4 regions of the Oceaniserpentilla sp. 4NH20-0058 genome follow, and region 1 is predicted to be linked to each of the others. Evidence: predicted binding sites of a transcription regulator. Region 1 holds the regulator's gene; each other region holds the start of a gene.
What was found. The regulator sigma-54, encoded in region 1, starts transcription at its own class of promoters, with help from an activator protein. The targets are predictions, from matches to a motif close to TGGCACNNNNNTTGCTNT.
Positions count from the first base shown of each region.

Region 2: flgB (flagellar basal body rod protein FlgB) is a predicted target of sigma-54. The motif match lies at 1,106-1,123, and genes of this name have one in related genera.
Region 3: ABWV45_RS02040 (ammonium transporter) is a predicted target of sigma-54. The motif match lies at 1,174-1,191, and genes of this name have one in related genera.
Region 4: ABWV45_RS06200 (CmpA/NrtA family ABC transporter substrate-binding protein) is a predicted target of sigma-54. The motif match lies at 1,889-1,906, and genes of this name have one in related genera.

Region 1 is NZ_BAABWE010000002.1:57,763-60,808, reverse strand. It holds gene hpf (ribosome hibernation-promoting factor, HPF/YfiA family) at 1-167, opposite strand, end outside; gene ABWV45_RS03440 (RNA polymerase factor sigma-54) at 274-1,773, opposite strand; gene lptB (LPS export ABC transporter ATP-binding protein) at 1,827-2,552, opposite strand; gene lptA (lipopolysaccharide transport periplasmic protein LptA) at 2,557-3,046, opposite strand, start outside; gene lptC (LPS export ABC transporter periplasmic protein LptC) at 3,038-3,046, opposite strand, start outside.
Region 2 is NZ_BAABWE010000005.1:124,180-127,225, forward strand. It holds gene ABWV45_RS08565 (chemotaxis protein CheV) at 1-157, shown strand, start outside; gene ABWV45_RS08570 (CheR family methyltransferase) at 163-972, shown strand; gene flgB (flagellar basal body rod protein FlgB) at 1,172-1,564, shown strand; gene flgC (flagellar basal body rod protein FlgC) at 1,602-2,048, shown strand; gene ABWV45_RS08585 (flagellar hook assembly protein FlgD) at 2,105-2,893, shown strand; gene ABWV45_RS08590 (flagellar hook-basal body complex protein) at 2,934-3,046, shown strand, end outside.
Region 3 is NZ_BAABWE010000001.1:442,597-445,642, reverse strand. It holds gene rlmKL (bifunctional 23S rRNA (guanine(2069)-N(7))-methyltransferase RlmK/23S rRNA (guanine(2445)-N(2))-methyltransferase RlmL) at 1-1,089, shown strand, start outside; gene ABWV45_RS02040 (ammonium transporter) at 1,311-2,522, shown strand; gene ABWV45_RS02035 (DUF6500 family protein) at 2,622-2,840, shown strand.
Region 4 is NZ_BAABWE010000003.1:207,679-210,724, forward strand. It holds gene ABWV45_RS06195 (ABC transporter permease) at 1-363, opposite strand, end outside; gene ABWV45_RS06200 (CmpA/NrtA family ABC transporter substrate-binding protein) at 420-1,796, opposite strand; gene dapC (succinyldiaminopimelate transaminase) at 2,500-3,046, shown strand, end outside.

The sequences.
Region 1 (3,046 bases):
GCATGGATGGTGGCTTCTGCCTTTTGGGCGAGCTTTTCTACGGTCAGGGTGACTTGTACATTGGTTATGTTATCAAAGTGACGCTCAAGCTTTTCCACTTTAGACTGAACGTAATCCTTTAAGGATTGAGTCACTTCAACATGATGGCCGCTGATATTAATTTGCATAGATGGCTCCTACTGTCGGCACTCCAGTTCCAGAGTGCGTGAATATGCTGATAATCTAATAAATAGTTTATCGGCGAAAACTCGTTTATTCGCCATATACTAATGGCTAAACCAAGCGTTTCCGTTCGTTTGACGGTGGAATGTGCATCGCCTCACGGTACTTGGCTACAGTTCTACGTGCAACCTTGATGCCTTCTTCTTCTAACATGTTGGCAATTTTGCTGTCGCTTAAAGGCTTTTTAGCACTTTCGACTGAAATGAGCTTTTTAATCATAGCTCTAATTGCGGTTGATGAGCACTCTCCACCACTGGTGGTACTCACATGGCTAGAGAAAAAGTACTTCAACTCGAAAATACCGGCCGGTGTATGCATGTATTTTTGAGTGGTAACACGAGAAATGGTGGATTCATGCATGCCTACTGCCTCGGCAATGTCATGCAGAACCAAGGGTTTCATTGCTTCATCCCCTTGTTCTAAAAAGTCTTGTTGATACTCAACGATTTTCATGGCCACTTTAAGCAAGGTTTCGTTACGGCTTTGTAAGCTTTTAAGAAACCAGCGGGCTTCCTGTAAGTGATCCTTGATGAAATTGTTGTCTGCGCTGCTGTCAGCGCGCTTCACCATTGATGCGTAGTGGTCATTGATGCGCAATTTAGGGGCAATTTCAGGGTTTAATTCAACACGCCACTCACCTTTGATTTTACGAACCATAACATCAGGTATGACGTATTCGCTGGTTTGTGGATCAATTTGTGAGCCTGGGCGTGGATTTAATTCTTGTATGCCTCGAATAACCACTTTTAGCTCGTCTTCTTTGACTTTTAATTTACGCATAAGTGCTGCGTAATCTTTAGAGCCTAATAAGTCGATGTATTGATCGATTAAGGTTTGAGCTAATGGCAACCATGGTGTTTCAATGGGTAGTTGGCGCAGTTGCAGTGATAAGCATTCTTGTAAATCACGGGCACATACACCGCTAGGCTCAAATTGTTGGAGTAAATGTAATACGGCTTCTACTTCGTCTAGTTCAATTTCAAGCTCTGGGTTTAATGACCCAACAATGTCTTCAAGATCAACTTTTAAGTAGCCGTCATCGTCCACACCTTCAATGATGTTGATGGCAATTAGGTGATCGTTTTCTGACATAGGAGTTAGGTTAAGCTGCCATAATAGGTGATCACGTAGATCATCAGTACTGCCGTTTCGGCTATCCATGTCAAAATCATCACCAGATGATGAGCCTGAGTGGCTTTCTGTCATGGATGTAGGGGCAGCGGAGGCTTGCCAAGTATCGTCCCATTCACTGTCGGTAGACAGTTCGTCCGGAATGTTTTCATTCCAGTCATCGGCGGCGGTTGGCTCATCCGATTGGGTTTCTTCTACTGGTTGGGTAGTTTCTTGTTTGTCTTCACTTTGTGAGTTGATGTCTTGATTGGCATCGCCTTCAAACTCTTCATCTACATCGAGCAAAGGGTTTGAGTCCAGAGCGTTTTGAATTTCTTGCTGCAGATCTAGGGTAGAAAGCTGAAGTAAACGGATGGCCTGTTGCAGCTGAGGAGTCATGGTCAGCTGCTGACCCATTTTAAGTTGGAGCGAGGCTTTCATATAATACTGCTTAATCCCATGTCACTTTGACTTGTTACCCTGAATATACAAGATTACAACTTAAAGTCATCACCTAAATAAATATCTTTGACTTGCTGATTTGATAAAACATCTTCAGCAGAACCTTCTGCGATAATGTGACCATTACCCACGATATAAGCTTTCTCACAAATATCAAGGGTTTCTCGAACATTGTGGTCGGTTATCAGTACACCTAAACCGCGTTTCTTCAGTTGTTTTACGATACTTTTTATATCTCCCACTGATATGGGGTCAACCCCTGCAAAGGGTTCATCCAAAAGTATGAAGGATGGTTCTGCAGCAAGCGCACGAGCTATTTCAACACGGCGTCGTTCACCACCTGAAAGGGCCATGCCCAAGCTGTCTCGAATATGTTGGATGTGGAATTCATCTAACAGTTTTTCAAGTTTTTCCTTACGTTCAGTATGGCTCAATTCTTTGCGAGTTTCTAATATGGCCATAATATTATTTGCAACGGTTAACTTACGAAAAATTGATGCTTCTTGTGGTAAGTAGCCGATACCTTTTTGCGCGCGGCCATGCATAGGTAAATTGGTGATGTCGGTGTCGTCAATTAAAACACGGCCTTTATCTGAGGCAACTAAGTTGACGATCATGTAAAAACAGGTGGTTTTTCCCGCGCCATTTGGGCCAAGTAATCCAACAATCTGCCCACTTTCAATGGACATGGAAACGTCTTTAACAACTTGTCTTGGCCCGTAGCTTTTGGCTAAATTCTGAGCTTGCAATTTTGCCATGGATTTAGGATTCCTTGTCCTGTTTAGGCTGAATTACCATGTGAATACGGGTGTCTTCTTGTGGGCTTTCAGCTTTTACTTTTTGTTCGTTTATTGAATACACAATTTTCTCGCCTGAGAATACATTACCCTGTTTCTCTAAACCTGCATGTTTTAATAACGTTAATTGATCACTTTGTGTATTGTAAATAATGGTTTCACCGTAGGCTAAGGTTTTGCCGTCATCAGCATTTATTATTTGTTCATATCGAGCGGGGGTACCTTGGGCTATGATTTCTGAAATGCCATCAGGGCTGCGCTTGAGTGTGATTTTCTCGGCTTCAATATTCAATGAGCCTTGTTGCATTTTTACGTTACCGGAATAAATGACTTCCCCTTTTAGCTTATCTAAAGAAGCTTGGTCACTGGCGATCCGAATTTCTTGTTGGCGATCATCCGGTAGTGCCCAGCTTAACTGAGTTAATAGGAGTAAACTAAAAAATATTTTAAGGTGC
Region 2 (3,046 bases), on a different contig from region 1:
TAAAATGCACATTATATTACACACGTCATTAAGTGGTGTTTTTAATCAAAGCATGGTTCAAAAAGTTGGAGCAAATGACTTCATAGCGAAGTTTAATCCAGATGTTTTAGCTGCCAAGGTAGCTGAACAGGTGAAAGTGTCTCAAAATAAGGCATAACAAAGATGGATATAACAAAATCGGACTTTACGCAATTTCGAGATTATCTCGAACGTGTCTGCGGTATTTTACTTGCGGACAATAAAGAGTACTTGGTATCAAGTCGCTTGCGCAGCATTATGAAAGAACTGGATTTTTCAGTTTTACCTGAGTTAGTCAAAAAAATCGAGGTGGATTCGCGACTAAGGGAAAGAGTTGTGGACGCTATGACGACTAACGAAACGTTATGGTTTCGTGATGCTCATCCTTTCACGATTTTACAGAAAAAACTGTTACCTGAAATTAGTGCGAATCAAAAAAGCTTAGATATTTGGTGTGCAGCATCATCCACAGGGCAAGAGCCCTATTCAATTAGCATGATCATTGAGGAATTTAAACGAGCTAACTCAGGGAAATTTACATCCGAAAAAATTATAGCAACAGATATATCAACAAGCGCGTTGGATGCGGCTAAAAAGGGTATGTACGATCAATTAGCATTAGGCCGTGGAATGCCTCAAGACCTATTAAAACGCTATTTTTCTGAGAAAGATGATCGTTGGCAAGTAAATTCGGCATTGCAGGCCCGCATTCAATTCCGACATTTAAACCTGCTGCATTCATTTTCCATGTTAGGGAAATTTGATATTGTATTTTGTCGAAATGTTTTGATTTATTTTTCCAGTGATTTGAAAAAAGATATTCTTACTCGTATTCATGGAAATCTGAAGCCTGGTGGGTATTTATTGCTTGGCGCCAGCGAGGCATTAACTGGCTTATCTGATTATTATGAAATGGTGCAATGCAGTCCGGGAATCATTTACCGTAAAAAGTAATCGCTTTTAGTACAACCCCTCCTTCTTTCGATGTTTACCTGATTTCCGCTTTCTCTTAAAAACGGCAATGATTGCCGCTTTTAAATCTATGTTATAAATACCTAAGTTGTTGAATTAATTGAATAATTTCAATTGGCATAAGGGTTGCTATATCTCAAGCATATTAAACTTAAGGCTCACTGAGCTAAGCGAGAGAGATATGTCAGCATTGGGATTTAAAAATTCATTGGGGATACATCCGCAAACAATGCAACTACGTGCATCTCGTGCAGAGATTCTTGCCAATAATTTAGCCAATGCGGATACCCCAAATTTTAAAGCAAGAGATATGGACTTCAATGCAGTGCTTGAAGGTGAATCGCGCCGCTCATTGAAAATGCAAGTGACTGACTCTTCACATTTAGAAGGCACAGTTAAAGCAGAAACGGACTTGTTATTCCGTAATCCTTACCAACCAGCGATTGATGGGAATACTGTCGATAGTCAAATGGAACAATCTTTTTATACTGAAAACGCATTACGCTACAACGCCTCTTTTGAATTTTTAAGTAGTAAATTCAAAGGGTTAAAAAATGCGATTAAAGCACAATAAATTTGGCAATAATAATAAGTAATTAGGAGAGTAAATCATGTCATTAACGAATGTATTTAATATTGCCGGAACGGGAATGAATGCTCAATCAGTACGTTTAAATACGACAGCCTCCAATATTGCCAATGCAGAGACGGTAAGCTCAAGTGTTGAAGAAACGTATAAAGCACGTAAGCCTTGGTTCAGTGTTTTAGAAAAACAATGGGGTAACGTGAATGATCTTAACGATAAATTAGAAATTCGTTCACAGGTGGGGGATGGCGTACAGGTAAAAGGTATTGTAGAAAGTGATGCGCCATTAAAAAAACGCTACCAGCCTCATCACCCAATGGCCGATGAAGAAGGTTACGTCATGTACCCTAATGTGAATGTAGTAGAAGAAATGACCGACATGATGTCTTCCTCAAGAAGTTATCAAATGAATGTTGAAATGATGAAAACAGCAAAACAAATGTTACAACGCACGTTAACACTTGGGCAATAATTAAATATTTTTAAGTATGGTTATTAAGATAATTGGCATCATCAGGAGCTTAAATCATGGCTGATGTAACATCCGTAGGACAATCGCAATCTGTGCTAGATCAATACGCACAAAGCGAGAAGCAAACTGAGAAATCAAATGAGCTAGGGAAAAATGATTTTTTAAAGCTTTTGGTTGCACAAATGAATAATCAAAATCCGTTAGAACCTCAAGATAATACCGAGTTTGTAGCACAATTGGCACAATTTAGTTCCGTTGAAGGTATCGATAATTTAAATAATACCGTTGATGACATGGCCTCAGAACTTAGGTCTTCTCAAGCGTTGCAAGCATCTTCTCTTGTTGGTCAATCAGTGGTTGTTCCTAGTAATGATTTCGGCTTTTTACAAAACGGTGACTTAATTGCAAGTTACAGCGAAGTGCCTGCAACAACGATGAACCTCACTGTGCAAATTAAAAATAAAGCAGGGCAAACACTGGAAACCATTGATTTGGGTTATCACGAAAAAGGGCCAATGTCGTTACGTTGGGACGGAGCAAATTTAGAAATGGATGGAGAAATTGTCGAGCTGGATCGTTCTCTTCTTAACCGTCAGGAATACTTTGTAGATGAAGAGGGCAATCAAGTGCTTGATGATGCAGGCAACCCGATTCCTGTTCCTTATCCAATAGGGGAATATCAGTTTGAAGTCAGTGCATCAATTGATGGTGTAAATGAAAATATTGGTGCCGCCATGAGTGGCAAAGTAGATAGCGTTACATTAGGAACAAATAATCAAATTACATTGAATTTAGCCGGTGGAGCGAAAGCGTCACTGTCAGATGTACAACAAATTTTAAATTAATTTTTTAAATCTCACATTAATGTGAGAGCAGGAGTATGACATGGCGTTTAATATTGGTTTAAGTGGCATTCGGGCTGCCTCGGTTGATTTAGAAGTAACGGGTAACAATGTTGCTAATGCGAGTACAGTGGGGTTTAAAGAATCCCGAGCGGA
Region 3 (3,046 bases), on a different contig from region 1:
AAACAGTATCAGTTTTATAATGGCGCTATTGCCTCAAAACTTTTTTTATACACTATCTCTGAAGGGTCTAGTGAAAAAGCACAGGCTCAGGCTCAAGTGCAACTTGAAACAGGTAAAACGAATGAGCCGGTGGTTTTGGGCGAAGGCGCACAAATGGTGTGTAACCGCTTAAAGAAAAACCTTAAAAAAATTCGTTCATGGGTAAAAAAGCAAAATACAAATTGTTACCGCTTATACGATGCTGATATGCCTGAGTACTCAGTTGCCATTGATGTTTACGATAAGTGGGTTCACATTCAAGAATATGCACCGCCTAAATCCGTAGATCCAGAGAAAGCCGAAAACAGATTACGCGATATTTTAGATGCGGTACCTGTTGCTTTAAATATAGATAGGGAGCAAGTGGTACTAAAACAGCGCAAGGTGCAAAAAGGCAAGCGGCAGTACGAAAAACAAGACAAACAAGAGCAGTTTTTTGAGGTGCAGGAAGGTAATTGTCGTTTTTATGTGAATTTAACCGATTATTTAGATAGTGGATTGTTCTTGGACCATAGACCTATTCGTATGGATATTGCGCAGTGGGCCAAAAACAAGGATTTCCTAAATTTGTTTAGTTATACCTGCACGGCAAGCGTGCATGCCGCAGTGGGCGGAGCCCGTTCAACCACCAGTGTAGATATGTCGCAAACCTATTTAAATTGGGGGCGTAAAAACCTAGCATTAAATGGGCTGGCGGATACAGATCATCAATTTATACAGGCGGACTGCACTAAATGGCTTGAACAAGCTCAGCATGAAAAAGACCGTTATGACTTGATTTTTATGGACCCTCCCAGTTTCTCTAATTCAAAGCGTATGATGGATATTTTTGATGTACAGCGAGATCATGTGAGTTTAATTGAGCACGCTATGGGGTTATTACGTCCAGGGGGGACGCTTGTTTTCTCAAATAATCTTAGGCGCTTCAAAATGGAGCATGATGCACTAGAAGAGTTCAAAATTAGTGATGTAAGTGAGGGGAGTATCCCGCAAGATTTCGCTCGTAACCAAAAAATACATCAATGTTTTTTGATTGAAAATAAGTCATAACCCCTTGTATTTACTGAGTAAAATCAATGTTTTTACTCAGTGCTTATTCTTTTACTGAAATTTATTGCACTCTTTTAATGCTAGTGGCACGTAAAATGCATCTTATTGGGTCGATATAAAACAGTGAGATAAGCAAATCTGCTTTAATTACTATTAACTATAAGACTCGATCTCTTAGCAATGGCCCTTGCTTAACGAGACAATAAAAAAAGGGGAATGTTGTGGAAAACATCAACAGTGCTGTAGAAACCCTAATCAGCAGCTCAAATACTTTCTTTATCCTTCTGGGCGCCATCATGGTGTTCTTTATGCACGCAGGCTTTGCTTTTCTAGAAGTCGGTACTGTTCGTCATAAAAACCAAGTCAACGCACTGGTTAAAATCATTACTGATTTTGCCGTATCAACCATTGCCTACTTTTTTGTGGGTTACAGCATAGCCTACGGCGCTGACTTTTTTGCCAGTGCAACAGATCTTGCCCAAAACAATGGCTATGAATTAGTTAAATTCTTTTTCTTATTAACCTTTGCAGCGGCGATTCCGGCTATTGTGTCTGGTGGTATTGCAGAGCGTGCTAAGTTCTACCCGTTTTTAATTGGTTCTGCATTAATTGTGGGCTTAGTTTATCCATTTTTCGAAGGTATGATCTGGAATGGTAACTACGGCTATCAAGACTGGTTAGAAGCCACCTTTGGTGCTCAATTCCATGACTTTGCTGGTTCCATCGTTGTGCATGGTATGGGTGGCTGGATAGCATTAGCGGCTATTTTATTGCTGGGTGCGCGCAATGGTCGTTATCGTGAAGGTCGTCCAGTTGCATTTGCGCCATCAAGTATTCCATTTTTAGCGTTAGGTGCATGGATTTTAACTGTAGGTTGGTTTGGCTTTAACGTTATGTCGGCACAAACTCTAGACGGTATTAGTGGTCTTGTTGCTGTTAACTCTCTTATGGCAATGGTTGGCGGTACATTAGTTGCCATGTTAATGGGTAAAAATGATCCAGGTTTCATTCATAACGGGCCGTTAGCTGGGCTTGTGGCTGTATGTGCGGGTTCTGACTTGTTCCACCCAATGGGGGCGTTAGTAGTAGGTGGTGTAGCAGGTGCACTGTTTGTTTATACGTTTACGTTATTCCAAAATAAATTCCCGCGTATTGATGATGTGTTAGGTGTGTGGCCGTTGCACGGTTTATGTGGTTTTTGGGGAGCTGTAGCCGCTGGTATTTTTGGTTTAGAAGCCTTTGGTGGTATGGGTGGTGTTACCTTTATGTCTCAGTTGGTTGGATCATTGACAGGTGTGGCAGTTGCCTTAATTGGTGGTTTCCTTGTTTATGGTTTGGTTGGTGCATTGGCTGGTTTACGTTTAAGCCAAGAAGAAGAGTACAATGGTGCTGATTTATCTATCCATAAAATAGCATCAACCTCTGAAGACTAATTTTTAATTCGTTTTAGCCTAAAAACACCAATGGCCAACGCCCTTGGTGTTTTTTTATGGGTAGTATTTGTTTAATTTATATGAAATTAAGAAGAGTATATGAGAGTAAGTTTGAGGGATAAAATAGTTAAAGTATGTGAGCAAAAGGTTAATCAAAAAGGCGAAAATGTAGGGCTTTCGTTTTATGCTTTTTTTGAGAATAAAAATAGTGATCCAGAGCGACTGATGGAAGTTGCTACTTGGTGGATACAGACACATAAGCTAGACCATTTTGAAAAGGCTGTGAAGATAAAGCAGATGGTGACTTTAGGTGAGTAGTATTAATTAGTTGTCTGTTAGAAATGCTTTAAATAATGTTTCTCCATAGTTAATTTAATGAGCGTTGATTGTCACCCAACTCAAAGACAGTCATATTTAAAATAATCAAAATACCTTTCATTAAACCAAGTAAATCCAGCTGTTCACCAAAGGAGTACTATGTGCTGGGGTGAACAAAAATTAACCTTACCTTGTAGATCTAATAA
Region 4 (3,046 bases), on a different contig from region 1:
TGTAGTACGACCACGATACTCTCTCCATTTTACTTCTGCGTCTGGATTTTTTTCTAATTTTTTCGCATTACGTTTTTCTTGTCGCTCATAAAAACTAGCTTCTTTAACTGACTCAGCTTTGTATTCTTCCCACAAGCCTTTAGTTTGTTCCAATACCTGTGATGGTCCAGGAACCTGTCCTAATGACGTTACAACACTTTTAGCAGCGCTATCCCAAACGGCTAAAAATATTGCAAACGCTAATAGAGGTACACCTAGTGCCCTGAGCAAAACATTCACCTGCTCACGGCGATTTTCTCCCTTGATGATTCGAACCCAAGGCGCAAACATCCTCAGGTCTTCCAGTTTCGAAACAACATTCATCATAACTATCCCCTTAATTCATGAAAAAGCGGCCACTATAGTGACCGCTCGGCTCTTTAAACTTTTTCGTTACCTTTCAGACCAATGTTGAATTTCTTAAGGTAATCGTTAGGTTTTTTGCCGTTATAAGGTACGTTATCAATAAACTCTTTCTGAACTGGCTTGAAGCCATCTTCTTTATCAAAGTCAGGGAACTCAGATGCTTTCATTTTGCCTTCTGCTATTAACTCTTTAGCTGCTAGAGTGTAGATATCAGGACGATAAACTTTTTTAGCAATATCCATGTACCAGCTATCAGGTTTTTGATCAGCAATTTGTCCCCAACGACGCATTTGAGTTAAGTACCAAATAGCGTCTGAATAGTATGGGTATGTGGCGTTATGACGGAAGAATACGTTGAAATCAGGAATCTCGCGTTTATCACCTTTTTCATACTCAAATGTACCTGTCATTGAGTTTGCGATAACGTCGTAATCAGCACCAACATAGTTAGATTGAGAAAGAATTTTCACAGCTTCTGGGCGGTTAGCGTTGTTCTTATCATCTAACCATTTGGCTGCGCGAATCATACCTTTAACCACTGCAATGTGTGTTTCAGGGTATTTATCAGCCCAAGCTTTTGATACACCAAATACTTTTTCTGGGTTGTTTTTCCAAATTTCATAATCGGTGATGACGGGTACACCAATGCCTTTAAACACAGCTTGCTGGTTCCAAGGCTCACCTACACAGTAACCATCAATGGTACCGGCTTCCATTGTTGATGGCATTTGCGGTGGAGGCGTTACAGAAAGCAAAGCATCCGCTTTTAACGTACCTGATGTATCCCCTTTTTCAGGAGCGTAAAAACCTGGGCTAATACCACCTGCGGCTAACCAATAACGAAGTTCATAGTTGTGAGTGGATACTGGGAATACCATACCCATTTTAAACGGCTTACCTTCATCTTTATATTTTTCGATTACAGGCTTTAAGTAATCAGCCTTAATTGGATGAACTGGTTTGCCATTTTCATGTGGAATGTGTTTTTTCATTTCATCCCAAACACTATTAGACACGGTAATACCATTACCGTTTAAGTCCATTGAGAATGCTGTGACGATATGTGCCTGAGTTCCAAAACCTATGGTGGCTCCTAATGGCTGACCTGCCAGCATATGCGCGCCATCTAGTTCACCGGTAATAACCCGATCCAATAAAACTTTCCAGTTAGCTTGCGCTTCTAATTCAACAAACAGACCTTCATCTTCAAAGAACCCTTTTTCTGCTGCGATAGCAAGTGGAGCCATATCAGTCAGTTTAATAAAGCCAAATTTTAATTCTTCTTTTTCAGGGTCTCCAGCAAATGCAGACGTACTGAGTAAGGTTGCCGTTAGGCCTGCACCTAGCGCAACGCTTTTTACAACACGTTTAATGGCATGGGATAAAGTCATATTTTGTATCCTTAAAGTTTAAGTTTTTTAAATCAAAAAAATTAATCAGATGAATTCAAACGTGCGCACGTTTTAAATAATTTCAATTTATGTTCTCAAACTCTGTGCCAAAAACGGTTAGTTCTTGAAAAAAATATATTTAATTTTCAAATTACAGATAACTCATCAATTCGGGGCGCTAATTTATATTTACGGCACCAGTAAAAATCAGGAGGTTTCAATTAGGCGCACACAAAGCCTCTCATTAGGTCTTTCTAATACTCAAAAACCACCACATATTGCGCCAACAAGGTGCATATACAGCCCTTCCATTAAACTATTGAAGCTGACCATATGGTTATCTTTAATATATAAACGAACCACTTACGAGCACCGACCGTTCATAGCGGCTACCAAATAGGTGCATTTCAGTGCATAACAGACAGATAAGTTATTTATCGATAGAAAGGGATAAAAACAGAACAAAGCATTATGTTTGTTAAAAAATAGACAAATAAAAGGTAAGTTGATTTCTAGCAGACAGGGACCGCCACCTGCTTATTTATGCTAGTTTCTCTTTATCACTTTAACACTTAGATTTACGACATAACTGCAATGCCCCACTTCTGCCCCCTGTTGATGCGCTCTTCTCGTCATATTTGTTGGCTACTAATCCCGTCACCTCTGATTTATAATCCCGCCATTATTTTGTAGGAACACAGCCATGAACCCTAACCTCGATTTACTTCAACCTTATCCCTTTGAAAAACTGAATAAGCTAAAAGCCGAGGCAAATGTAAGTACCGATCTTCCTCACATTGCATTATCAATAGGCGAGCCCAAGCACCAAAGCCCTGCCTTTGTATTAAAGGCAATGGCAGACAACCTTGATAAATTGGCAAACTACCCAACCACCAAGGGTATTCCGGAACTACGTGATTCAATTAGCCATTGGGCGAAAAAACGCTTTTCTTTGAATACATTAAATAGTGATACTCAGGTACTACCCGTAAATGGTACCCGTGAAGCCATATTTTCATTTACTCAAGCCATGGTAGATGCCAAACCTAATGCATTGGTTGTAAGCCCTAATCCGTTCTATCAAATATATGAAGGGGCAGCCTTTTTAGCCGGTGCAAAACCACATTACTTACCCTGCCTTGAAGAAAACGGCTTTAATCCAGATTTTGAAAACGTGCCTAGCGAAGTATGGGAAAATACTCAGATTCTATTTACCTGTAGCCCAGGCAACCCTACAGGTGCAGTGATTC